DNA from 4 places in the Paenibacillus sp. 7516 genome. Region 3 is predicted to be linked to each of the others. Evidence: a T-box and tRNA genes for the amino acid it is inferred to sense, from the RefSeq annotation. Region 3 holds a T-box; the other regions hold tRNA genes.
The links. The T-box of region 3 lies ahead of leuS (leucine--tRNA ligase). A T-box ahead of a tRNA ligase gene usually reads a tRNA of that ligase, here a tRNA-Leu.
Positions count from the first base shown of each region.

Region 1: it encodes a tRNA-Leu, which carries the amino acid that the T-box ahead of leuS (leucine--tRNA ligase) is inferred to sense. The anticodon was not compared.
Region 2: it encodes a tRNA-Leu, which carries the amino acid that the T-box ahead of leuS (leucine--tRNA ligase) is inferred to sense. The anticodon was not compared.
Region 4: it encodes a tRNA-Leu, which carries the amino acid that the T-box ahead of leuS (leucine--tRNA ligase) is inferred to sense. The anticodon was not compared.

Region 1 is NZ_NPBI01000008.1:74,840-80,842, forward strand. Features, by position in the region: gene CHI14_RS08820 (helix-turn-helix domain-containing protein) at 291-887, shown strand; gene CHI14_RS08825 (sn-glycerol-1-phosphate dehydrogenase) at 1,109-2,257, opposite strand; gene CHI14_RS08830 (hypothetical protein) at 2,416-2,607, shown strand; tRNA gene CHI14_RS08835 (tRNA-Leu) at 2,723-2,807, opposite strand; gene CHI14_RS08840 (adenosylhomocysteinase) at 3,025-4,218, shown strand; gene CHI14_RS08845 (Gfo/Idh/MocA family protein) at 4,260-5,252, shown strand; gene CHI14_RS08850 (winged helix-turn-helix transcriptional regulator) at 5,471-5,833, shown strand; gene CHI14_RS08855 (sensor domain-containing diguanylate cyclase) at 5,913-6,003, opposite strand, start outside.
Region 2 is NZ_NPBI01000013.1:15,165-21,167, forward strand. Features, by position in the region: gene urtE (urea ABC transporter ATP-binding subunit UrtE) at 1-623, shown strand, start outside; gene CHI14_RS14240 (nitrogen regulation protein NR(II)) at 659-1,315, opposite strand; gene CHI14_RS14245 (Rha family transcriptional regulator) at 1,373-1,576, opposite strand; gene CHI14_RS14250 (urease accessory protein UreF) at 1,834-2,535, opposite strand; tRNA gene CHI14_RS14255 (tRNA-Leu) at 2,959-3,041, shown strand; gene CHI14_RS14260 (glutathione peroxidase) at 3,178-3,654, opposite strand; cyclic di-AMP (ydaO/yuaA leader) riboswitch at 4,024-4,196, shown strand; gene CHI14_RS14265 (hypothetical protein) at 4,315-4,710, shown strand; gene CHI14_RS14270 (HAD family hydrolase) at 4,883-5,566, shown strand; gene CHI14_RS14275 (Nramp family divalent metal transporter) at 5,731-6,003, opposite strand, start outside.
Region 3 is NZ_NPBI01000020.1:357,187-363,189, reverse strand. Features, by position in the region: gene CHI14_RS17585 (deoxycytidylate deaminase) at 1-16, opposite strand, end outside; gene CHI14_RS17580 (ComEA family DNA-binding protein) at 123-704, opposite strand; gene comER (late competence protein ComER) at 891-1,736, shown strand; gene leuS (leucine--tRNA ligase) at 1,717-4,161, opposite strand; T-box leader at 4,233-4,498, opposite strand; gene CHI14_RS17565 (phosphotransferase family protein) at 4,594-5,550, opposite strand; gene CHI14_RS17560 (class I SAM-dependent DNA methyltransferase) at 5,729-6,003, opposite strand, start outside.
Region 4 is NZ_NPBI01000007.1:241,428-247,430, forward strand. Features, by position in the region: gene CHI14_RS08365 (X2-like carbohydrate binding domain-containing protein) at 1-403, opposite strand, end outside; gene CHI14_RS08375 (alkaline phosphatase family protein) at 890-2,455, opposite strand; tRNA gene CHI14_RS08380 (tRNA-Leu) at 2,771-2,855, opposite strand; cyclic di-AMP (ydaO/yuaA leader) riboswitch at 3,218-3,349, shown strand; gene CHI14_RS08385 (C40 family peptidase) at 3,355-3,819, shown strand; gene CHI14_RS08390 (carboxymuconolactone decarboxylase family protein) at 3,900-4,229, opposite strand; gene CHI14_RS08395 (hypothetical protein) at 4,356-4,574, opposite strand; gene CHI14_RS08400 (hypothetical protein) at 4,693-5,022, opposite strand; gene CHI14_RS08405 (xanthine phosphoribosyltransferase) at 5,119-5,700, opposite strand; gene CHI14_RS08410 (YkvI family membrane protein) at 5,905-6,003, shown strand, end outside.

The DNA of each region.
Region 1 (6,003 bases), on a different contig from region 3:
TTTTAGGTAATAATCCGCATCATATCAACTAAAATCAGAGAAAAGTATAAAAGTCCTATAAATAGTCTTTAAGACCTAATTTATTGGTTTTCATGTTCTCTTTGATCCCTGAAATTTAGTGAATCATTGTAATCTAGGAATATACTAGGAAATGAATTGCACATACCCTAGTCCATAATTCCCTCCTTTATCATTCTCACAGGATTGAGCCCAATCCAAACCAGTGCACCTGGCACTTGAAAGTACCCCGGTTCTTATTGTAGTATTTGGTTAAAAAAATCGGAGGAAATATGCCTAATCAACCAGAACAACATTCCATCCAGGCGTGGTCTCTGATCAACCGTAAATACTTGGGAAAAGGCGTCCGTGTTAAACGATTCCGTAAACCGACACGCTGTCAAATCCGAAACCGCGTTCTTCTAGCCGTGCTGATGGCCAATGATATCAAGTTGTCCCAGCTTGCCGAAGATCTATCCATCTCATCACGCAGCGTGAGCGCGTGGGTGTATGAGGGGCGGATACCCGGCAGTACCAATTTGGACAAGGCGTGCCAATTGCTAGGCTACCCGCGTCACATCCTCTTCAATGAAGAAGTGGTACGCAAAAGCCCGGTCATTTGTCAGCCCGAGCCTTCCCGTTTCATGAAGCGTACGGTGACCCGATCTCCGGTTAGCAACCGTATTCTGACAGGCTTGTGTATGGTCCATGATTTGTCGGTGACAGATGTCAGCCACTGGATCGGGGTTCATCCCGGCACTTTCCGCAAATGGCTGCATCAGGGAACGCTGCCTTCTGCCGCGTTTCAGGAACAAGCGGAACAATTTTTCCGCATCCCGAAAACCATCCTGTTCGCAGATGTCATCCTGAAAGACCGTCGCAACAACTAAATTAGCGAACAGACAAAAGGCTCTGTTCTTCCCACACGGGAAGACAGAGCCTTTTTAAATGAAACATACCTCTTGATATAGCTGTGACGTGCATCCCCTTCACTTTGCTCCAATAACTTGTTCGAACCTATAATAAATCATTGTATGATTTGTACGTACAAATAAGAGCAAAACACAGAGCCATTCCGATAAGTTTATCCGATGCACAGGTTGGTTATATTTTAAACTACGTTCAGAGTTTCATTAATATATTTAAGTCCGGTATATCGCTCTCTAAGTGTATGTGCGGTTGCAAATGCATGTTCCACCATATCCGGTGTAACCCCAAGCTGATCTACTGTGGTCGGACCCCCAACCTGCTCAAGCCATGCCATAAGCTGTGACGCATCAGGTAAAGTAGCATACACATCAAAAACAGGTTCTAGGGACAGACTTGCAAGTTCCTTGTATCGCTCTGTAAGAAGCACGCAAGCTACGCCGACTTTGGCCCCATGCAGAACAGGTTTCTGGCCCGCTACCATTAATTCCATCTCCCAACGATGAGAAATGTGATGCTCACCGCCGGATGCCGGGCGGGAATGATCAATAATTAGCATAGAGACACCGGAAATGATTAGCGCATCCATCAATGCGGTTATACCCTCAGCTCTTCCTTCGGCGATGGCTTGTACATTTTCGATGCAGGCCGTCAGCGCTTCTTCCGTCATCCGATAAGCAACCGGACAGAATGGCTCCCCGCCCAGATCACGCGACACAATCCAATCTGCCAGAGACGTATATTTGCCTAACATATCACCGAATCCCGCAGCCGTCATTGCTTGGGGAGCCTGCTGGGTAATGTCAATATCCGCAAAAATCGCTTCGGGCGGTACAGCCTGAAACGTCTGCTTGATGCCGCTTACAATGAGCGGCGCCCCTGCTGAAGTGAACCCATCAACCGATGCCGCTGTTGGGACAGACAGAAATGGCTTGTTCATTTTGGCACACACAAAGCGCACCAGATCATGTATGGTCCCCGATCCCACTGCGATGATGGCCTGAGTCATTTGTTTAACACCAAGCAGTACCTGCACAATAGCAGCCTCATCGGCAATGATATCCCCCGCACTGTTCTCCGGCATCTGGAATTCATCTGCTATGAGGCCCGCATCCCGTAGGCTTTTTACCACCTCACATCCCGCCGCCGGACCTGTCTGGCCATCATATACCACAGTAACCTGGTTATAGCCCTGTTCCGACAGGTACCCCGGTAATCTACGAATTGCACCATGTTCCAAAAAGACCTGCATTTGCACCAGCCGATGATCATGTCCACAGGTACACTGCTGCGCTTCCGCATTCCAAGCTGCAATGCGTTCGTTCATATCCATGTGATCGTAACCTCCCGTTTCTAAGTTCATGCATATTTGCACTGGAAAAGCCACACAATGAGTATAGGAAAAATTTCAATGATTTTCCTGATCACACTTTACTTCTTGTACCCGCATTTTGCAAATGTTTTGACAAACTATTTGAAGCAGGTGATCCCATGCAGCTCGGCAAAGATACAGGCATATCTCTCGGTTTTCTTGCAGGAACGACCCTGGGCAGCGGGATCGCGTTCTTGTTCCAATTTCAGGCGTATGAAGTGGTCGGCAGCGTTTCCCTTTTCGGCATTATTGGTGCCTTGTCCGGATTATGGACAGCGATTTTCTTACGCCAGCGTCAGCGCCAGCACTAACAACCGAACTTGAGGACACATAATCAAGGCCTGTTTCAGGGCATTTCAATTCGTAGAAAAATAAAAAAAGGTTCGAGAGATTGCAAAAGCAATCTTCGAACCTTTTTCTCTTCGATGCGGTCGAGAGGACTCGAACCTCCACGGGGGGTTAGCCCACACGGACCTGAACCGTGCGCGTCTGCCAATTCCGCCACGACCGCATAATATGTATCTTCTCATCCTTGATGAAAAGCATCCGGTTAATCCATTTCTCGTTTCACCGTAATTAAGAGTATACAGGCTCTGGAAGAAGAATGCAATACTTTTTTATAATCTGAAATTTATAGGACATATGTCCTTTTATAGAAATTAAAAACCTCCTATCGTTAGCACCAGCAACTGTCCTGAAGGACGGATAACTTATGGATAGAGAGGAATATGAGCAAACCTATGAACATGACACCTGAAATTATTGAAGAAGGAAAACGACATATTCATTGGACAGAAATGCATATGCCCCTCCTCGCTGCACTAAAATCCCGATTTTCCAAAGAACGCCCCTTTGCTGGCCTTACCATTGGAATCTGTATTCACGTAGAGCCTAAGACGGCCGTTCTATGCCGAACCCTACAGGCTGGTGGAGCCAACGTTGTACTAACAGGAAGCCCAGGCACAACCAAGGATCCAGTTGCTGCTGCACTTATCGCCGAAGGCATTCCCGTGTATGGACAACGTTCAGATGAACGCCGTCAGCATATGCACAATATTCATCACGTGCTTGAACACCAGCCGCATCTTCTCATGGATAATGGAGCCGATCTGGCTCGCACTCTCATTCAGCACTATGACCATAGTGGGCTCATTGGCGGAACAGAAGAAACCACGACAGGAGCCAATCTGCTGCGTGAGGAAACAGGGGCGGAAGTGACCTTCCCGATTATTGTCATTAATGATAGTCCCCTCAAGCGCATCATGGAAAATGAACATGGCGTGGGTCAGACCATTATTGAAGGATTCATGCGCACCACGAATCTGATTCTGCCTACAAGACGCTTCGTTATCGTAGGATATGGTTCCTGTGGACGCGGGATTGCCCGATATCTGCGTAATCTAGGCAGCCAGGTTATTGTGGTTGAGACCGAACCTATTGCTGGACTCGAAGCTGCTCTGGATGGATTTCGCGTAGCGAAGCTGGAAGAAACGTTTGCTTTTGCCCAAGTTTACATTACGGTTACAGGTCGCCCCAATGCCATCTCAATGGAACACTTCAGTCAGATGAACGATGGTACGATTCTTGCCAACGCTGGACATTTCTCCTGGGAATTGGACCTGGACGGACTTCGGCAGGAAGCTGCACATACCGAACGTCTTACAACAGATATCGAACAATTCACCCTTGCGAATGGCCGACGACTCATGCTGCTTACCCAAGGTGAGATGCTTAATCTTGCAGGTGGAAGCGGAAATCCTGCCGAGACGATGGATCTGGGCTTGTCTCTCCAGGCTGCTTCCCTGCTCTATCTTGTTCAGCAGCGTCAGCATCTGGTGAACGGACCACAGCCTGTTCCTCATATCGTCAATTCGGAGATTGCAAGCCAGATGCTGTACCACTTGAGCGAGAATCCTGTTTAGATTGACAAAAATGGTTCGATCAACAATGAAGGAGAATGGTTATGACTCAAACGAATCTTTGTTTTATTGGTGCCGGATTTCACGCAACGACCAATATCTACCCATCTGCTGTAGAAGCAGGGGCTACCATCCAGGCCATCTCCACTCGCAGTATCGAACGTTCTCAAGCCGCCTTGCTGCGATTCGGCAGTACAGGGTCAGCATATGATAACGCAACTCTCATGCTGCAAAATGAAGACTGCAACAACGTTGTTGTGGTAGCTCAACCTCAGGATCAAACGTCTCTCGCCATGGAATGCATCAAGGCGGGCAAGAATGTCTATGTTGACAAACCCCTTGGCTGGACTGCCAGAGAAGCTGCAGAAATTGCAGACGCAGCCGAAAAGGCTGGCGTTGTACTAATGGTAGGATTTATGAAACGCTATGCGCCTATCTATATGAAATTAAAGGAAATGATTGATGGTGGTTCAATGGGTAGAACGCGTTCGTTTCAGATGAAATTTGCGGTTGACAGTACTCCATTTTGCAAGAATGAAGAACAGTTTATGAAGCTCGCTGCCATTCACATGGTCGATCTGATGCGTTTCCTCTTCGGAGAGGTACAGCACGTGACGGGTACCACAGTCAAGGATGGGGAACATATTAATCAGAGCATCTCCCTGAAATTTGATAACGGTATTGTGGGCAGTGCCTACTTCGCAGGCATGAGTGCATGGTCACGCGAAAGCGAAAGCGTACTGGTTACATTCGATCACGGTTTTGCGTCAGCAGATGAAATGAATACACTTACCGTCCATCACTCTCGCACCTCGGACAGTCTCCCCTGGAAGGCTCTTGAAGAGCAGGATACGGTCTATACTCCTTCCAGCTCTCCCATGTCTGGCGCATACCGCGATCTCTACCTTCGTGGATTTGTAGGTGAGATGGCGCATTTCATGTCATGCTGCCACGATCATTCGCTTCCGCATTCAAGCGGCAAGGATAATGTCGGAACGATGGCCCTGTGTGATACCATCCTGTCTTCATTGGTCTAACATATAAATGTTACTGTATACCCTCAATCTTACATCAACCCGCTGTTTCGTATAACGAAACCGGGTTTTTTAGTATACATTGCACCTTTTCATTAATCCGATATCCAGGGTTTATAATCCGAATCAGACATGGTATGCTTTGAGGAGAATATACACACATTTTGGGTATGTAGTGCTCAAATTGATACTATAGACATAGCTGACGGAGGTGCAGATAGATGAAAAAAATCTCAACCGAGACATGCCCCAAACCCTATGGCTGCGCCGTAGAAGTTACACTTAGCGTTATTGGAGGCAAATGGAAAGGAGCCATTCTGTATCACTTGTTTTCAGGTTCCTTGCGCTTCAATGAACTCCGGAAGTTATTTCCCGACATTACGCAGCGGATGCTCACCTTGCAATTAAGAGAATTGGAGAGCAGCGGGATCGTACACCGGGAAATCTACCCTCAAGTGCCACCCAAAGTGGAATACTCACTTACGCCATTTGGGGAAACGCTCCGTCCGATCATATTCAGCATGCGGGACTGGGGAGAAACCTATACGAATGAAGTCGTCCAAGCCAAGTCACAGGAAGTATAGTGAACGCAAAAAAGCTGATTCCTTCTCATAAGGGATCAGCTTTTTTATAGTTATTTCATAGGCGATCTTCCCGGACTGTTTATGACCTTTCTACGGTCTGAATGGTCACGGTACGATTGCGCCCTTCTTCCTTCGCTTGGTAAAGAGCTGTGTCGGCCAGATGGAACAGC
Region 2 (6,003 bases), on a different contig from region 3:
TGCCTGGACAGGTGGTCTGCCTCATGGGCCGGAATGGTGTCGGCAAAACAACGCTGATGAAAACGTTGATGGGCCTGCTCAAAACAAGGAAAGGGGCCATCCACTGGAAAGGGCAGGACATATCCGCTTTGGAACCTGCCAAACGTGCCAAGGCAGGCATTGGATATGTTCCTCAGGGGCGTGAGATTTTTCCTCAGCTCACGGTAAAGGAAAATCTGCTGCTCGGTCTGGAGACATCTGCGCCTGGGGTGAAGACGTTTCCTGAAGATGTGCTCGCGATGTTTCCGGTCCTTGCGACCATGTATGGACGGCAGGGCGGTGATCTGAGTGGTGGCCAGCAGCAGCAGCTTGCCTTCGCGCGAGCGCTTGCCTCACGGCCTGGACTATTGTTGCTGGATGAACCAACGGAAGGCATACAGCCTTCAATTGTCGAGGATATTCGGCAGGTCATTCTGCAAATCAAGGCGAAGGGCGACATTTCGGTGCTGCTCGTCGAGCAGAGCATTGATTTTGTACGCGGGGCTGCGGATTTTATCTATGTCATGGACAAGGGAGCAATTGCGCTGCAGGGATCCCCGGAGGAATTGGATATGTCTCAATTTGAACACCACCTGTCCGTATAGGAGAGGTGGTTATTTTTTTGCTTTTTTTGTTATGCTCAGGAGCGTTTATCCAAAATGTTGGAGTACTTCGGGTATAGCCTGCGGATGCAGTCCGGACAGATGTCGTGTGTGAATTCAGCATGGGTATGTCTCTCCAAATAACCTTCGACTGAATTCCAGACGTCCTGCTCATCCTTAATCTGTTTGCAGACGGCGCAAATGGGAAGCAGTCCGCGTAGTGTCCGTACTTCGGATAGAGCAAGCTTCAATTGCTGTTCAATTCGCTTCTGTTCCGTGATGTCTGTATGCGAGATCAGAGCTAATCCCATCGGAGAAGGAGGATCCGTCTGATGCAAGGGCGTCAGCTCCAGCCTAAACCATCGAAGGTCCAGGTTCGCAGACTGTACAGATATGTCATATGTATGGCAGTGAACATAGGGGTGTTGAATCTTCTCTAACTTTTGAATAATCGATGAGTTCTCCGTTTCCTCTTCCTGGGCTACCCATATCTGCAGCAGCTGAAGATAATGAAACGTTTCGCAAGAAGATCGGTGGGTGTCGGATTTTTTATATTTCGAGAGATGCAATCGCCCGAGTCCGTTCTGCCATGCGGTATTGCAGCTGCAAATTCTCCAGTCGCGGTCGACGATGATGAGTTGATGACGTAGGGATTGAAAGGATAACCTTTCAAGGTCAGTTGTAAAGAAGCTCATGAATAGGCCCTCCTTGGCAATCAGTTAAAGGATCGGGATGGCAAGGTAATGGCAGTGTCATCGTAGTTCATCCGAAATTTGCAAAATGTCTGCGACCTGGTTTCGGAAACGAGTGGCTTTTCGTGTGCCATGGATGAGATTGGATAAACGATACGGCGGGATGTCGTGCTTCTCGCAAAACGTTTTTTGGTCCATCTGCAGCTCCGTTAAGCGGCGTTTGATGGCCCATCCGAACGGAGTCACGGGTTTCTTTTTGTTCAAAAGGGTTCACCCCTCATAGAAGTATTTCAACCCGCCTTGGGCTGTGTATAATAGAGGGAGATGCGAGCTGTTCATTACATTATATACGTATTTACGTCATGTAACAATTATAAACGACGAAAAATAGTGTATTTACATCAAATAATGACGTAAAAACGTTGTGTTCTATAGGCATACGAGAAAAAGCACGTCAGCAAGGAGGTTGCTGCGTGCTTTTTCGTTTGGGGAAATATGAGGGGAGCTTGAAGGCGGTAAGTTCAGGCGCGATAAGCATGCAGCCCTGCGCCAAGCATGTGGAAGCTGGGGAACAGCGATTTCATGGACATTGAGGTTGGCTGTGCCGGTCCATCCGCAGCGGAGGCGCTAACGGTATTCCATTCATGCTCCAGGTCTGCGGCCAGGCGAACCAGCAGTTCCTGGGTTGTTTCGTTATGCATGGGGAGGACTTTGGAGGCTTCGGTTATGCATGCATTCATGGCTGAGTGCAAGTAACCCATTACCGCTTCCTCGACGGGGATATCGAGGTAGTGGTTGATCCAGGCGTGAACAGTAGAGAGGCAGCCTACAGACTCGTATTTGGCAAGGGTGTGTTCGAGCTGGCTGAATTCAATCCAGGGGTGGAGAGCCCGGGCCAGCTTGATCAGTCTTTTGCCCATGGCAGCGGCTTGCTCCCTTTGATCAGAAGGAGTCCGCTGAACGTGAACCAACTTGTCAATGAGAGCTGTTCGCCATGTGTCGTTATGATCCGTTGCGCTGTAGATACCCTTAATCGCCATGCCCTCAAGTCGAACAATACTGGGATGCAGCTGGCAGCGCATGAAGGATTCCAGATCATCGGCATTTCGGATGCTGCCTTCAGCGATGTGTACATCCATACCAAACGAATGGGTAAAACCTCCGACATGAATGGAGGAATCAAGCAGTTTGACATAATCGAGCAGCTTATTCCCACGGTTCACGGTCTTTCGCCTCCTACGTTCGTGAAATGTTATTTTATATAACATTAGTATTGATATCTGAATCCTTTTATGTTTAAAATCCGAATTATATGATATATATAATCACATAAACATCCGTATTTTGTCAATGATTTCTTATTTTAAGTTTTGTTTATACTTTAATGTTATATTATGTGACCTATTTTGGTTAAAAGTTCAAAAAATAATGTTAAGTATATGATATATTTTCTTATGAAGAGCCAAAATTAAAATGAAGATGTATAAAAGAATTGAAATTTAATGTATGCAGCAGTTAAAAGATCATGACGATAAAAACCGATATTTGGAGGAAAAACACAGGTTCAAAAGTAGTTTTTATAAAAGTGCTTTACTTTTATAATGTAATCCTGTATAATCATTTTTGTTGCCGATTATTTACGACATGCGGTCGTGGTGGAATGGCAGACACGCTATCTTGAGGGGGTAGTGGGCGTATGCCCGTGGAGGTTCGAGTCCTCTCGACCGCATCATATTGTACGACAAAAAGAGGTTTTCCGTATATGGAAAACCTCTTTTTTGCGTTTGGAACAACATAAAAAAGGCCATTCACAGAGAACCGGACTTTCTCTGGTTCCATGTTGATTATGGCCTCTCCATGTTAATCTATTTCAGCAGTTTCTCAATATCAGCCTCAATTTGGTCAGGAGTCGTTTTTGGAGCATAACGCTTCACGACACGTCCGTTCTGATCGACAAGGAATTTGGTGAAGTTCCACTTGATGGCTTTGGATCCGAGCAGTCCAGGTGCCTCTGTTGTCAGGTGTTGGAATAGAGGGTGAGCGCTTGAACCATTGACATCAATTTTCTCAAACATAGGAAAGCTTACACCGTAGTTCATCTGGCAGAACTCAGCAATATCGTCGGAAGATCCTTTTTCCTGAGCAAATTGGTTACTTGGGAAGCCTAGTACTTCAAATTGCCGGTCTTTGAATTTGTTATAGAGTTCCTGTAGGCCTTCAAATTGCGGGGTCAGACCACATTTGCTCGCCGTATTTACAATCAGCAGCACCTTGTTGCGATAATCGGACATCTCGACTTCCTGGCCCCGAAGGGTATTGACTTTGTAGTCATAAACGGACATGATCTGTCGCCTCCATATCGTATGATGGGTTAATGATTCCTATAGCTATATTATATTGCTTACAATTAGATAATGCAAAATTAATCATACAAAATATCTATTCTTACTAACAGAAATCCTAAATTACAGACGTTTTTCATAAGGACGAGAATTAGCGAGCTTCATAGAGATGGATGGAGAATAGATTGGTTGTAAGCGATATCATTGATATGTAATGCCTTAAATTCGTCCATTCGGTGATCTGACCGGACTTTACACTAACATGTCGCGGGTGTATGATTCATATCGTAATTTCTAATTCAATTAAACTTAACATGAACAACGAAACAAACGATAATATCGCTCTGGTCAATATATGAAACAGGAACGATGTTTTAATCGCTGAGTTTCCATTCATTCATGGGTGGGAAACGGGGGAACCAATCGGAATGGCTGTCATTGCAGCTAATCCATGGGGTGAATTTTTCGGTGCAAGCCGGAAATAGGGCGACTCTCGCGCCCGAATCCGTCAGCTAACCTCGTAAGCGTTAAAGGGAGAGGCAACAAGCCGTACGCATATTCATGGCGTTTTCGTCATGGGTTATTCAAGAAGCGTTCGGGAGGCCTTGGTCCCCCACGCTTCTTTTTTGTTGTCTTTTCACGCCAAGGGAGGAACGAATGATGGATAATGAGATGATTTTAGTAACAGCACCGAATGAAGCAGGCCGCAAGTTTATCAAGCTGCTGATGTACAAAAAAATGCCGTTTGCCGTTCTGACCAATAGTGCAGGAGAAGAACGGAAGCTCCGCAGAATCGGAGTGGAGAACGTCATTCGCATGAATACAGCTGAAGCTCAGAAGTGGTTTCTACCGCAGTCGAGCGTAGGCAATGTTTTTATCTTCGAGAACAGTCTGAACCTGACCTGCCGCTATTTGCAGATCTGCCGTTCCTGGACCTCCAAATCACTATGTGTGATTACGGAACAGAGTCACCCCAAAGGCATTTACCGAGGGATGGGAGCTGACCGCATTGTGTATTCCCTTAATGGAGAAGTTGGCTTCTTGCTTAATGGTTAATGTGATAGCTGCCGATTGATCCGGTGTTAGGTGCCTGTTATAATTGAACTTGTGGAAAAACGGAATTCTGAGGAGACTCATGCATGATGGTGGGTCTTCTTTTTTATTTGAGCATTAATGTACATTGCTGATTTATAGAGATTGCGTTCATGGCTAACAAGGAGGAATAGGCGTGCCGGATGTACGGGGGTTAAAATGGTTGTTCTTTGATGTAGGAGATACGCTGGTGGACGAATGGGAGCCGGTAGATGATATTATAGGGCAGTTTGTAAAAGAAGCCTGCTTGCTTGGATATCCGGTGAAAATAGAGGAAGTGCGAGAGATATTTGCCTCCTGTTACCGAAATTATGAGCAGTGGCCCATGAGGGTAGCCATTCGAACGCTGATCAGCGATGAACGTCATAGGGAGCAGATCCAGGAGAAGTTGAAGTTCCGGAAGGAACTGGAGAAACCCTTCGCTTCTGCTGACGCGGTGTTGAAGGAATTGTCATTCCATTATCGAATCGGGATCATCGCCAATCAGAGTCCAGGGACAGCTGAGCGCCTGGAGAGCTACGGTCTGCGGAGGTACGTGGATGTACTGGCTTGCTCGGCAGAAGAAGGTGTATCGAAGCCGGATCCGGAACTCTATGCTGTGGCTTTGAAGCAGGCGGGATGTGAACCCGGGGAAGCAGTCATGATTGGGGATCGGATTGATAACGATATCATTCCTGCCAAGAAGCTGGGGATGCGAACGATTCGGATTTTGCAGGGCTATGGTCGATTTCAGCCTGAGCTGGAGGGCCAAGAGCATGCAGACTGGACGATCGAAGCCTTGGAGCAGCTTATTCCACTGCTTGTGCCTTCTGAAGGTTAGTGGATGAAATTAAAAAGAGATGACTTTCGCGTCATTAAATAAAGGACAAGGCAAGTGTACGGCAAACTAAAAGGCTGATCCCCTCAAGTATATTCTTGATAAGGGATCAGCCTTTTTTTAATGAATCTATGGGCAAGAATAAAACTGTTTACCGCATATTCAGATTAAAACAGCATGATGGTCTGGATAATCAGATAAACGTTCAGAACCACAATTACGGCAGCGATGATCCAAGAGACGATTTTGAGCCACAATTTGTTGGCGAATGCGCCCATGCTTTTCTTGTCACTCGTAAACATCACAAGTGGAATAACGGCAAAAGGCAGCTGCAACGATAGAATAACCTGGCTCAAAATCAGCAATTCTTCCGTTCCGTGTTCTCCGGCGATAGCCGTCACAATGACGGCAGGGATGATGGCAATTAATCGGGTCACGAG
Region 3 (6,003 bases):
CGTCTGCTGTACTCATGTTCGTTTCCTCTCCCGTTCGTTAATAAGTTACAAATTGTGCAATGCATATTCACTTAACATAAGAAAACTTTGGTTTACTGCTCGTAATCATTTTATTAAAGTAATTATCGGATCTGAACATAGGGGGCCATTTTCTCCAACATTTTCATCCCAATTCCCTTGACCTTTGTCAGATCACTCACTTTGGTAAATGGACCATGGGCATTTCGATAGTCGATGATGGCCTGGGCTTTTTTCTCCCCTATGCCCGGAAGCTCCGTAAGTTTGGAAGCAGGTGCAGTATTGACATCAATTTTACCATTATCGATATCCTGTACCGGCTGAGCAGTTTGGATATTTTCTTGTGCAGCTTCCGCAGCAGGTGCCGGTGCTGTTGACGAAGGAACCTCTGGTTCGTTTGACGTGCTATTCGAACCGGCCTCAACGACAGGTTTTGCCTGTTCAGTTTCCTTCGAATCAGCGCCATCAGCAGCTTTCTTCGCATTCTCATCCGCAGTACCCTTTGCTTCGCCTTGACCCAAAACAGCCGACTGCACAGCAGAGGGTTCCTGCTCTTTCGTCGGCGTCTCGGTGCCGAGCTGCATGGGTTCCCAGCCAGAAGGTGGCTGTTCACTTTTGCCCGACCATAATATTAATATACTTCCTATCACCGCAGCAGCAATGGCTGCTCCCTGCTTCCATTTCATGCTTCCACACCTCTCCCTGTCTTCAAAATAAATATTCTGAACACGGGCGGTGCTTCCGAACCGTTGAATGTTGCTGGTGAAATCAAAACTTTGCTATTTTCATGTCATGTCATACAAGTCCTGGTGCATAGACTAGAAGGAACGAACTGCGCCAGTACCGTAAAGCATGAAAGGAGGCCTGAAACAATGAAGGTTGGATTTATCGGAACCGGCAGCATGGGAAGCCTGCTGATCTATGCCTTGATTCAATCCGGAGCACTCGAGCCCCGGCAGATCGCTGCAAGCAATCGGACCCCTTCCAAAGTGCGTCAGTTATCCCTCCGTTATCCCGGTCTGCATGAATCACAGAGCAATCGGGAAACTGTCATCCGAAGCAACATTATATTTCTATGCGTGAAACCACATGAATTCAAGCATGTTATTGACGACATTCTGCCTGTTGTAAATTCCAATCACATCATCGTCTCGATTACGAGTCCCGTGCAGCTGCGCCATCTGGAATCTTCACTTCCTTGCAAAGTCTCCAAGATCATCCCCAGCGTTACACACCAGGTCGGCAGCGGAGCATCCCTGTGCATTCATGGCGAACGCATGACCCCTGAAGACCGATCCGTTCTGGAGGGACTTCTCAGTCACTTCAGCAGACCTTACCAAGTCGATGAAGCCTGCACCCGGATCACATCCGATTTTTCCAGCTGCGGACCTGCATTCATATCCTTCTTCCTGGAACAATGGATCGACAGTGCCGTCAAGCTAACAGGGATCAAACGCGCAGACGCCTGCGCTCTTGCAGGTGAAATGCTCCTCGGAACAGGTAAGCTGCTGACGGAAGGAGGATATACACCCCAAGAGCTCCAGGCTCGCGTTGCCGTTCCCGGCGGCATTACCGCCCAGGCACTTGCTTTAATGAAAAACAGCCTGGACGGTGTATTTGACAGCCTCATCCATACAACCCACGACAAGTATGAAGAGGACTTGTTGAAGCTGGATGAAGTATTTAGAGCCGGTGAAATTAACCGGCAACAATATTAACAAGTTTGCCTGGAACGGCAATGACCTTGCGAATGGTCTTGCCTTCCAGAGCCTGTTTGACAGGCGCCAGTTCCATTGTAAAGTCCTGCATGCCTTGTGCATCGAGATCTTTGGCAATCGTTGCACGAGTTACGATTTTGCCGTTAACCTGTACAACAATCTCCACTTCAGCATCTACTGTCATGGATTCATCATACTCCGGCCAAGCTACGTAGGAGATTCCTCCTTCGTGTCCAAGACGGCTCCACAATTCTTCCGCCATGTGCGGTGCCAGTGGAGACAAGAGCTGTACAAAGTTTTCCATCGCTTCACGTGGCAATGTATCTGCTTTGTATGCATCGTTGATGAAGATCATCAACTGGCTGATCGCTGTGTTGAAACGCAGATGTTCCAGATCATCCGTAACTTTTTTGATCGTTTTGTGAGCTGTGCGTTTGAATTCTTCCGTTCCGCCATCCACAGTGATCTTGTCGTTGATTGCCCCAGTGTCCTCGTTGATGAAGAGACGCCACACACGTGACAGGAAGCGGTACATGCCCTCTACCCCGTTAGCATTCCACGGTTTTGTAGCTTCCAGAGGTCCCATAAACATCTCATAGAGACGCAATGTGTCGGCACCGAATTCATTCACAATCTCATCCGGGTTAATGACATTACCACGGGATTTACTCATTTTCTCGTTATTGGTTCCCAGAATCATACCCTGGTTCACCAGTTTGTGGAATGGCTCCTTGGTATTCACCACGCCCAGATCATACAACACTTTGTGCCAGAAACGAGCATACAGCAGGTGAAGCACGGCATGCTCGGCTCCCCCGATGTACAGGTCAACCGGCAACCACTGCTGCTGTTTCTCCTGGGAGATCAGCTCTTTGTCGTTGTGTGGATCGATAAAGCGCAGATAGTACCAGCAGCTTCCCGCCCATTGTGGCATCGTATTGGTCTCGCGTCGTGCTTTCATTCCCGTTTCTGGGTCCACCGTATTTACCCACTCTGTTACGTTCGCCAGTGGAGACTCCCCAGTACCTGAAGGTTTGATCTGGTCGATATCCGGCAGCAGCAAAGGAAGTTGATCTTCCGGTACCGTCTTCATTGTTCCATCTTCAAGGTGCAGAATTGGAATCGGCTCACCCCAGTAACGCTGGCGACTGAACAACCAATCGCGCAGGCGATACGTTGTTTTCCCTTGCCCCTTACCATTATCTTCCAACCATGCGATCATTTTCGCAATCGCTTCTTCGTTATTCAGTCCGTTCAGGAAATCAGAGTTCACATGCGGTCCGTCGCCGGCATATGCCTCTTGTGTTACGTCCCCACCCTGGATAACTTCAATGATGTCCAGACCGAACTGCTTCGCAAATTCCCAGTCCCGACCATCATGACCTGGAACCGCCATAACCGCTCCTGTACCGTATCCTGCGAGCACATAATCCGCAATCCAGATAGGCAGTTTTGCACCATTAACCGGATTGATCGCATAGGCACCAGTGAATACGCCTGTTTTTTCTTTGGCCAGATCCGTACGTTCCAGATCACTCTTACGAGCAGCCTGCTCCTGGTAAGCCTTAATGGCTTCACGCTGTTCCGCTGTCGTAATTGCATCGACCAATTCATGCTCAGGAGCAAGAACGGCGAAGCTTGCACCGAACAGGGTATCCGCACGTGTTGTAAACACTTTAATAACTTCTTCACTGCCCTCTATGGCAAATACAACCTCTGCACCTGTGGATTTGCCAATCCAGTTGCGCTGCATATCCTTGATGCTCTCGGACCAATCCAGCTCTTCCAGATCTTCCAGCAAGCGCTCAGCATATTCCGTGATTTTCAGTACCCATTGGCGCATCGGTTTGCGCACAACCGGATGACCACCACGCTCACTTTTGCCGTCGATAACCTCTTCGTTAGCCAGTACCGTACCCAGCGCTTCACACCAGTTAACCGGCACTTCATCTACATAAGCCAGGCCTTTATTATACAGCTGGATGAAGATCCATTGTGTCCATTTATAGTATTCGGGGTCTGTTGTGCTGATCTCACGATCCCAGTCGTACGAGAAACCAAGGGACTTGATTTGACGCCGGAAATTGTCGATGTTGCGGAATGTAATTTCCCGCGGGTGCTCGCCCGTGTCCAGAGCGTGCTGCTCAGCAGGCAAACCGAAAGCATCCCAGCCCATCGGATGCAGCACATTATAACCACGCATACGTTTGAAACGGGAAACGATGTCTGTTGCCGTATACCCTTCCGGGTGACCTACGTGCAGACCTGAACCGGATGGATAGGGGAACATGTCGAGTGCATAAAACTTCGGTTTATCCGGGTCTTCACCTGTTTTAAACGTTTTGTTCTCATCCCAATACTGCTGCCAACTTTTCTCCATAACCTGCGGCTGATAGCCGTGCTTCGGCTGGTGATTTTCACTCATCTATTGTTCCTCCTCTTGGTTATTCACTTTTATTGCAACAAAAAAACCTCAGCATCCATAGCGTTTGCAGCGCTAGGGACGAGAGGTTGAATTCCCGTGGTACCACCCTAGTTAGCGGACGAACGTGCTTCGTCATCCACTCCCTTTGGACCTGTAACGGCGGTTAACCGATGCGGATTTCCATTCCTGAACGAAATGCCAAACATTCAAGCACAGGATGGTGTAATCACCGCATTTCTCCAAGGCGAGTTCGTGAAATACTGTCAATCGGCTTGCACCAACCGCCGACTCTCTGTCATGTACAGGATCCACTACTGTTCCTTATCATCGAAATATGTATACAATATCGGGACCATTATATAAAAAAGCACGACTAAAGTCAATATTGCTTGGTTTTTTGACTATAAATAATGCTGTTCTTCCCCATTCAGCCTAGGACAATCGAAATCGCTCGATTCCTTCTTCCAAGTTATGAATTGCCCACTGAATGTGTTCCTTGTTATCATATTGACGATATTCGCATTCAATCCACAGGATCAGATCAAAATACAGATCGTACAAGCTTCTTCGTTTTCGTTCACTATCGGTTGTGATGGCCCTACCATAACCCTTCACAAACCCTTTTGTATAATTGAAATGACTGAAGTAGTGCTCCATTAGGGGATCCGCCCAAAGGCAGCGCTCAAAATCAATAATGGCTGTAATCCGCCCCTGTTCCACAAATACATTGCCATCCCACAGATCCCAGTGAATGAGTACCGGCTCGTTGACATCACTCAGCACATCCGATTTCTCGCTAATCAATTGGGCAAGCTCATCATAATCCATAGGAAGTTTTACGCCAGCCTCTCTTCCGTCGGTCAGCAGATCATCCATCAGACTCAAAAATGCTTCCTTCCAGGTGTTATACTTTGGTTTCTTTTCTGAAAAATAGCCAAACTTTTCACCTTTGATCTCGTTGATCCGGCGATTGAATGCACCAAGCTGCTCTTCAATCTCTGCCTGCTCTGCTGCACTATACTGATCTTTGACCTTGTTATAAGGCGTGCCAGGCATATATTCCATCATAAAGTACTCCGCCGGAGCAAGACTGCATGTGGTATCCCACGCCAATACACGGGGGACCGGTACATCTCGAAGCTCTCCCACAAGACGCAGTGCCTGAACTTCTGCCATCAGGAGATCCTGCTCACAACGCAATGGTTTACCAACCTTGGAAGGAGCGATTTTGAGCACCACCTCTTGCCCGTTGCCGAGCGAGATATAATAAGCATGGTTGGCCCATCCGTCAATCATTTCCCTGTATTCCTGGATGCCTGTATTAAAATGTTGCTTGGCAATTGCATTCAGCTGTTCTGAACTCAGCCTTGTTTTGTATGTACTTTCCACTTCTACACCACCTTTTTTTATCAATAAGAATTCTATTCATCAAGATCGGGTAAGCGTTTTCCACGTTTTCCACCTTCGTCCATTATGGCTCTCTTTACTCGTGCTGACAATGCATTTCATCATAAAAACAGGAAAAAACCGCCCTCACTGTTACAAGGACGGTTCCCTATCTGCAATCCTATTTCACCGCGACGTAAAATAGTCGCTGCGCTCCTTCTCCAGCTTCTTCCCATGTGAAATCAGCATATACACGGACATTCCTGAATCCAGCTTTGGTCAGTTCCAGCCTCATCCAGTCCGGATCGTATGCACGCTGAACGTGAACCTCTTCGAACCGCTGGTACATGTCCTTGCCGCCGTCACCCACCCGGGAGAAAATGCTGAGATGATGCTCAATCTCACACCGTTCACGATCCATGTCGCAGGTCCAGATATAAGATACGGAGCGTTCAT
Region 4 (6,003 bases), on a different contig from region 3:
TAGACAATCCGGGAATCAGATAGATCCCGATCTTCTGACCATTGTTATGAACATAGTCGATAACCTCCTGGAATCCGTTCGGATACAGCTCTTTGTTAGGAATCGGTCTTCCGTATTCATCATTATCTCCGTTCCATCCAGCGTCAATATTGATATATTCATAGCCATGAGCCTGTAACTTCTCTCGCATGGCATCCGATTGCTTCTTGATGCTCTCTGCTGATGTCCATTTTACGGAAGGGTCATACACCTGCATGCTGTAACTGCTCCAGCCCATGTACGGTTTCTCAGCCAATTTTGTCTCTGCCGCTGCTTCAACCACACGACCTTTGGTCCCTGTAAAACCAAACTGAACTGCTGCAAAGATGAACACCAGAAAAACCATCGCCATCCGATTACCCATTCGCTTCAAATCATCCCTACCCCCTCTGAAATAGTGAATTCAAACCAATAATGATAGCGCTTTCCTTACGTGAAAAGAATAGTGGATGTATTATGCTCAGGATAGGTACAATTCGGAATTTTGCGTACATTTCACCATGAAAGCGGGGGTACAACAGCCATAGAACAGGCATTTCTCCAAATAGCACTGGGTCTATATCCTAAAGAAAGTTGGAGTGGCTGCCCTAGGGGATTAACCGATGCCGCAAATGAAGCAATATGGACTGGCGGAAGTTGATGTCATCTATTCGAAAAATGTTCTGACGTACAGAGTATTAATCAACGCAAAAAACCACCGGTATAAACTATACCGATGGTCTCATAATCAAAAGATACGATCAGACAACAGCAATTCGAAGTTAAAGAGCATATCAAGGTGGCTTCTCTTGCCTCGTATCGGTGCGACCAAGCTGAATACGTTGAACGAGCTACTCCAGCTGTTTATTTATCAATGCACTATTGGTTTTCTTTGAGTCTTTTGGGTCAAAAGGTTAAGCAAATAATCTTTTAAATCCACGATTCGTAAATACTCAGGCTTTTGGTCTGTTCCGCTGATAATCAAGGGAACAAGTGATTCCTGTTTACGAATTGATCCGTGGCCTCCTCCGCCCTTGTGCGTTGGTGAACTGCCGCTGGTAAATTCATAGCCCGGTTTGGCCGTGACAACCAAAAATTCACCTTGGTGTGAACGGAGCGAGCTTGACAAGCGTTTCAGGACATCCGGATACTCATCGTATTTCAATGTATGTTTAATCTTGTTTGTGCTTAAGTCCAGTACCTCTTCATCCTGTTCGACCGTCCATGATTGGTTGTATGAATCGGTCAGGTTACCTCCTGATTTAAATCGGAGCTGTTTGCCTGTGGATCCCTGAACTGCGTAATTCCACTCATTTTCTTTCCAGGAAATAAAGTCAATGCGTGGATCATCCTTTAGCAGGTTTGCTGTATCTCTAAGGGAACGGTCCGCCTTCAATGAATATATATAGGCCATTGTTTCATTGACGGCAAGAATGAGTTCAGTCTCCTTCGATACAGCATCACCCGGACGCATAATATTGGCATCTCCAAGCAAAGAGGGCAGATCAATGACCGCATTCTGATCTTCAGGCAGAATACGGGTCATTCCACTGTCACCCGCAATGATAAAGATGGCATTTTGCAAAGCTTTTTCCGGAGAACCGAATGTTTGCAGTACGGATTGAAGCTGCTGATCTAACTCCTTCACTCCACGAAGTCCCGTAGGGCCTTTCTTATGTAACTCCCGATCTAAATCCGGTAAATAGACAAACAAAAAATCCGGTAATTTATTGGATTGAATTAAATATTTTAAGGCTTCAATCGCAAATTCATTATGAATCCCCATTCGCTTCGTTAGACCATCCGGCAAGTCTTTAATCCCTTGAAACGGATTAGACAAGGCACCCAGGGACAGTAAATCCGGCCCTTTCACATCAATCTCTTTGGGTAAAGAAGCAGCTGCCTGAATCCATTGAGGTATCGACAGCTTTTGAGCGGACATCCCCCTATATATCAGGCCATTGATTGAACCCGACTTTAATCCTTGCCGGGCAAGATCCTCATAGATCGTAGGTAAATTTCTGTTCAAATGACTCCCGTTTAAATGAATTAGAGCATCCGTCACTACCGGATGCACTCCTTGTTTGAGCACTTCCGTCGGGCCAGTTCCGTACATGATCATTTTTTTGTTGTCCGCAGAATACCAAGTCAAACCCGGCACACGGTGAAGGTCCGAATATGCACCGGTAAGCAAGGAGCTGTCAATCGTGACGGACATCGTGGGAAAAGAACTGACCAGGTTTTTATAATATTGCCCGTGTTTGATCAGGAATTGTAAGGCAGGAAGATCCTGCTTGCCGATTCCTTCGTCGATCGCCTGATACATTAAAGAGTCCACCATCAGGAAAATGACTTTTTTCGCATTGTTACCATTAGCGGAATTTATCCGCATCAAATCCTGTTCTTTAGGTTTCGAGCTCTGACATCCGATAAGCATGGCCAATAACAAGATCCAAGGTAATATCCGAATCCCTTTTTTCCTCATAGACAATTCACCCCATTTATGTACATTCTGTCTTGGAAATCTTGGGGTTATTCGAGGTGCTTTTTGCCAAGAGGCAATGGGACCTGAAGAAGTGCCTGTTGTTCAACAAAATCCTTTTTCAGCCGGCGCTCCAAACAGAAGCTCGACTTGCATACAGCTATTTTGTTTTTCTCATTTGATGAACAGCAGCATCTCTAATGTATAAAAAAACAAAAAGGTTCCCAATCTGCCAGAAAAAGCAGATCAGAAACCTCATGTATGAATTGATGCGGTCGAGAGGACTCGAACCTCCACGGGGGGTTAGCCCACACGGACCTGAACCGTGCGCGTCTGCCAATTCCGCCACGACCGCATATGGCATATCTCCGAGATAATCTATCGCGGCGACAAGAAATAATATATCATGTGAAATTTAAGGTGTCAACAATTAAATTGAAAATTATTAGACCTACGATAACCGAAACTTATAAAATCTGGTCGAGACCTGACTTTTTCTGTTGAGAATGAACCTTACTATCCTCTTCGACTCCAATTTACTTATTTGTCCAATTTATGTGCCGATGAAACACAAATTACGTTTTTGTCATCATAAATAAACATGGAGAACTACAACTTTCCACAAAAAGTCTTGAATTCCGTTAACATTGCAGAAGGAAGAAAGGTTTGACAATTACGCATTTATGCAATATAGTTTCAAAAGGTTACAAAATATTAATTATTCATTTGCCGAGTTTCATGTTTGAAAACGGGGGAACCATTTTGGGTGAATTATTCTTATACATAGGAAATATAGGGAACCTTCTACCGAACCCTTAGCTAACTCCGTAGGCATCGAAGGGAGAACATTCATTTTGAAAAAACTGATCATTTCTATTTTTGGCGCAGCCGTTCTATTTACATCTGGTGCAGCAAGCACTGAGGCGAGCAGTATCAACACCGTCGTTAACAACATGAATGGAATACCTTACAAGTGGGGCGGCACAACGCTGGCCGGGTTTGATTGCTCTGGATTTATGAGATATATCTTCCAAAAATATAGCATTGAATTGCCACGTACTTCACAGCAGCAAGCCAAGGCAGGTACTCCGGTATCCAAAGCCAATCTGCGCACAGGTGATATGGTATTCTTCAACACTTCAGGCAGTGGCATTTCGCATACAGGCGTATACATCGGGGGCGGACAATTCGCTCATGCTTCCAGCAGTAAAGGTGTCAGCATCACCAAAATGTCGAATCCCTATTTCAGTGACCGCTATGTAACAGCGCGCCGGGTGACCGGACAGTTTATGTATAACAAGATGCTTGGAAAAATATAAGTTAGACAGCAAAACAGGCTCTGGATCATTCCAGAGCCTGTTTTGCTGTCTTATTATTTAAACTCAACTACCGAACGAACCTAGTGCAATGCTTTTTGCACACGCATTGCACCTTGAGACAGCGCGTGACCGCCGCCAACCGCTCCGGCTACCGCAACCGTCTCCATAATCTCCTGATCGGTTGCTCCCTTCGCACGGGCCTCTTCTACGTGGTAAAACGTACATACTTCGTTATTAGCAAACAATCCGATGCCGAGGGCAATCAGCTGCTTGGTTTTGGCATCGATGGCACCTGACTGAAAGCATTCACCCGTAAAATCGTGATACGCTTTGACTACGCCAGGCAACACATCACTTAATTCTCCAATCTGATCCTTGTAGGCATGTACCTTATCATTCATCAATGTCATGGCTACCCGCACATCCTCTCGGCTGATAAGTTTACGAATTCTCGCTGTACCTATCTTCTCTCCCGAGCGGCGGAATTATGCCAAACCAACCATGGTAATTCCATGCATCCGTCTCCAGAGTGGACTCTATTCATCAGCCGGACTTTGGCGCGGCTCGCTAAAGAGCTGATAGCGATAGCTGCGGTCCAGCTTGACCACACGTCTGTTCTGACGACGGATAAGTACCTGTTCCCCATCCCATGCAACGACAATCCCGGTCACATCGTTCGATTCCAGACCATCCCGTACCACTCTTACTTTTTCACCCGATAAACGCAGTGCATCCAATTCTGCATCACTTATCATGTCTATGGCTCCTATATTCCAAAATAGTTTACAAAAAGAGACCTAAATGAAGAGTCATTTAGGTCTCACGTGACTGTATTGGACTGTTATGTCATTCGAAAAATATCCCGACTGAAAGTTACCGCTGCGCGTGCTCTTTGCTGTCGTTCTTCTCGAACCAAAAATCAAGCACTTTGGCGGACATCACACGTTCTTCAAGGTACTCCACTTGATGTGGTGTAAATTGTTCTTTCCAAGCGAAGGACAACTCTTCACACAAGCCTACAATGGTCAGCAACTCTGACCAGGCAACATAGCGTTTGTACCAGAAAAATTGAGGATGTTCAATCATATAGGGATAAAGGTCATCAAATTCCGTATGTTTACAATCCAGGGCACGTTCAAAATGAACTTTCGACTCCGCCAGCTTTTCAATAAAAAATTGTTCTGATGCCGGTTGGTTCCCCATGGTGTTGCCTCCTCTCCCTAACATAACCCCATTATAAATGAAATCCGCGTTCATGCAAAGGCATTGTTCAAAAAATAGGCTTTTTCCTTTAAACTGTCACATTTGGTTATCGTCGAATTGCACGGTTCCATCATTCAGTGAACGAATGCGCACCAAGGCTTCCACAGGAATGCCCTGCTCACGGATCGTTCGTGCTCCGGCCTGAAAACATTTCTCGACCACGACACCGAATCCGACGAGTTCCGCGCCTGAACGTTCAATGATTTTAATGACACCGCGAGCAGCATCTCCGTTGGCGATAATATCGTCTATAAACAAAATACGGTCGTTCTCATGAATATATTCGCGGGATACCATAATATCGGTTACGATCCCTTTGGTAAAGGAAGGTACGCGTTCACAGTAGGCATCGGGATCTGCCAGAAGTGTCTTTTTTCGACGGGCAAATACGAGCGGAACCCCAAGTTCATGTGCTGCGGCAAAAGCAACCGGAATCCCTGAAGACTCCACCGTTATGACCCGTGTCACTACACTTTCACGAAAGCGAGCGGCAAACTCGCGGCCCATCTCCATTGTCAGTGCAGGATCAATCTGATGATTCAATAATCCGTCCAGCTTCAGCACCTGATCCGAGATGACTACGCCTTCTTGTAATATTCGTTGTTTTAATACTTCCATAATTCGACCTCCCAAGCCTATCCTATGAGGTAAAAGTATCATAGATGAGGCTGTCAGTTCAAGCGAAATCGGCTTTCCTCCATCATTGACCGATTCTGGGGACGTAAAGCTTCTTTCAATTGTCATGAGTTACCAGGGTCAAGCATACCTTGTACCATGGTACCCGCATGTCCAAACTATTATGGGGCCTGAGAGGGGAAACGCATGAAACAGGCATTCCGGGTGCTGCAGATCGCATTTACATACATCGGAACGGTTGTAGGAGCAGGCTTCGCGACAGGGCAGGAAATATTGCAGTTTTTT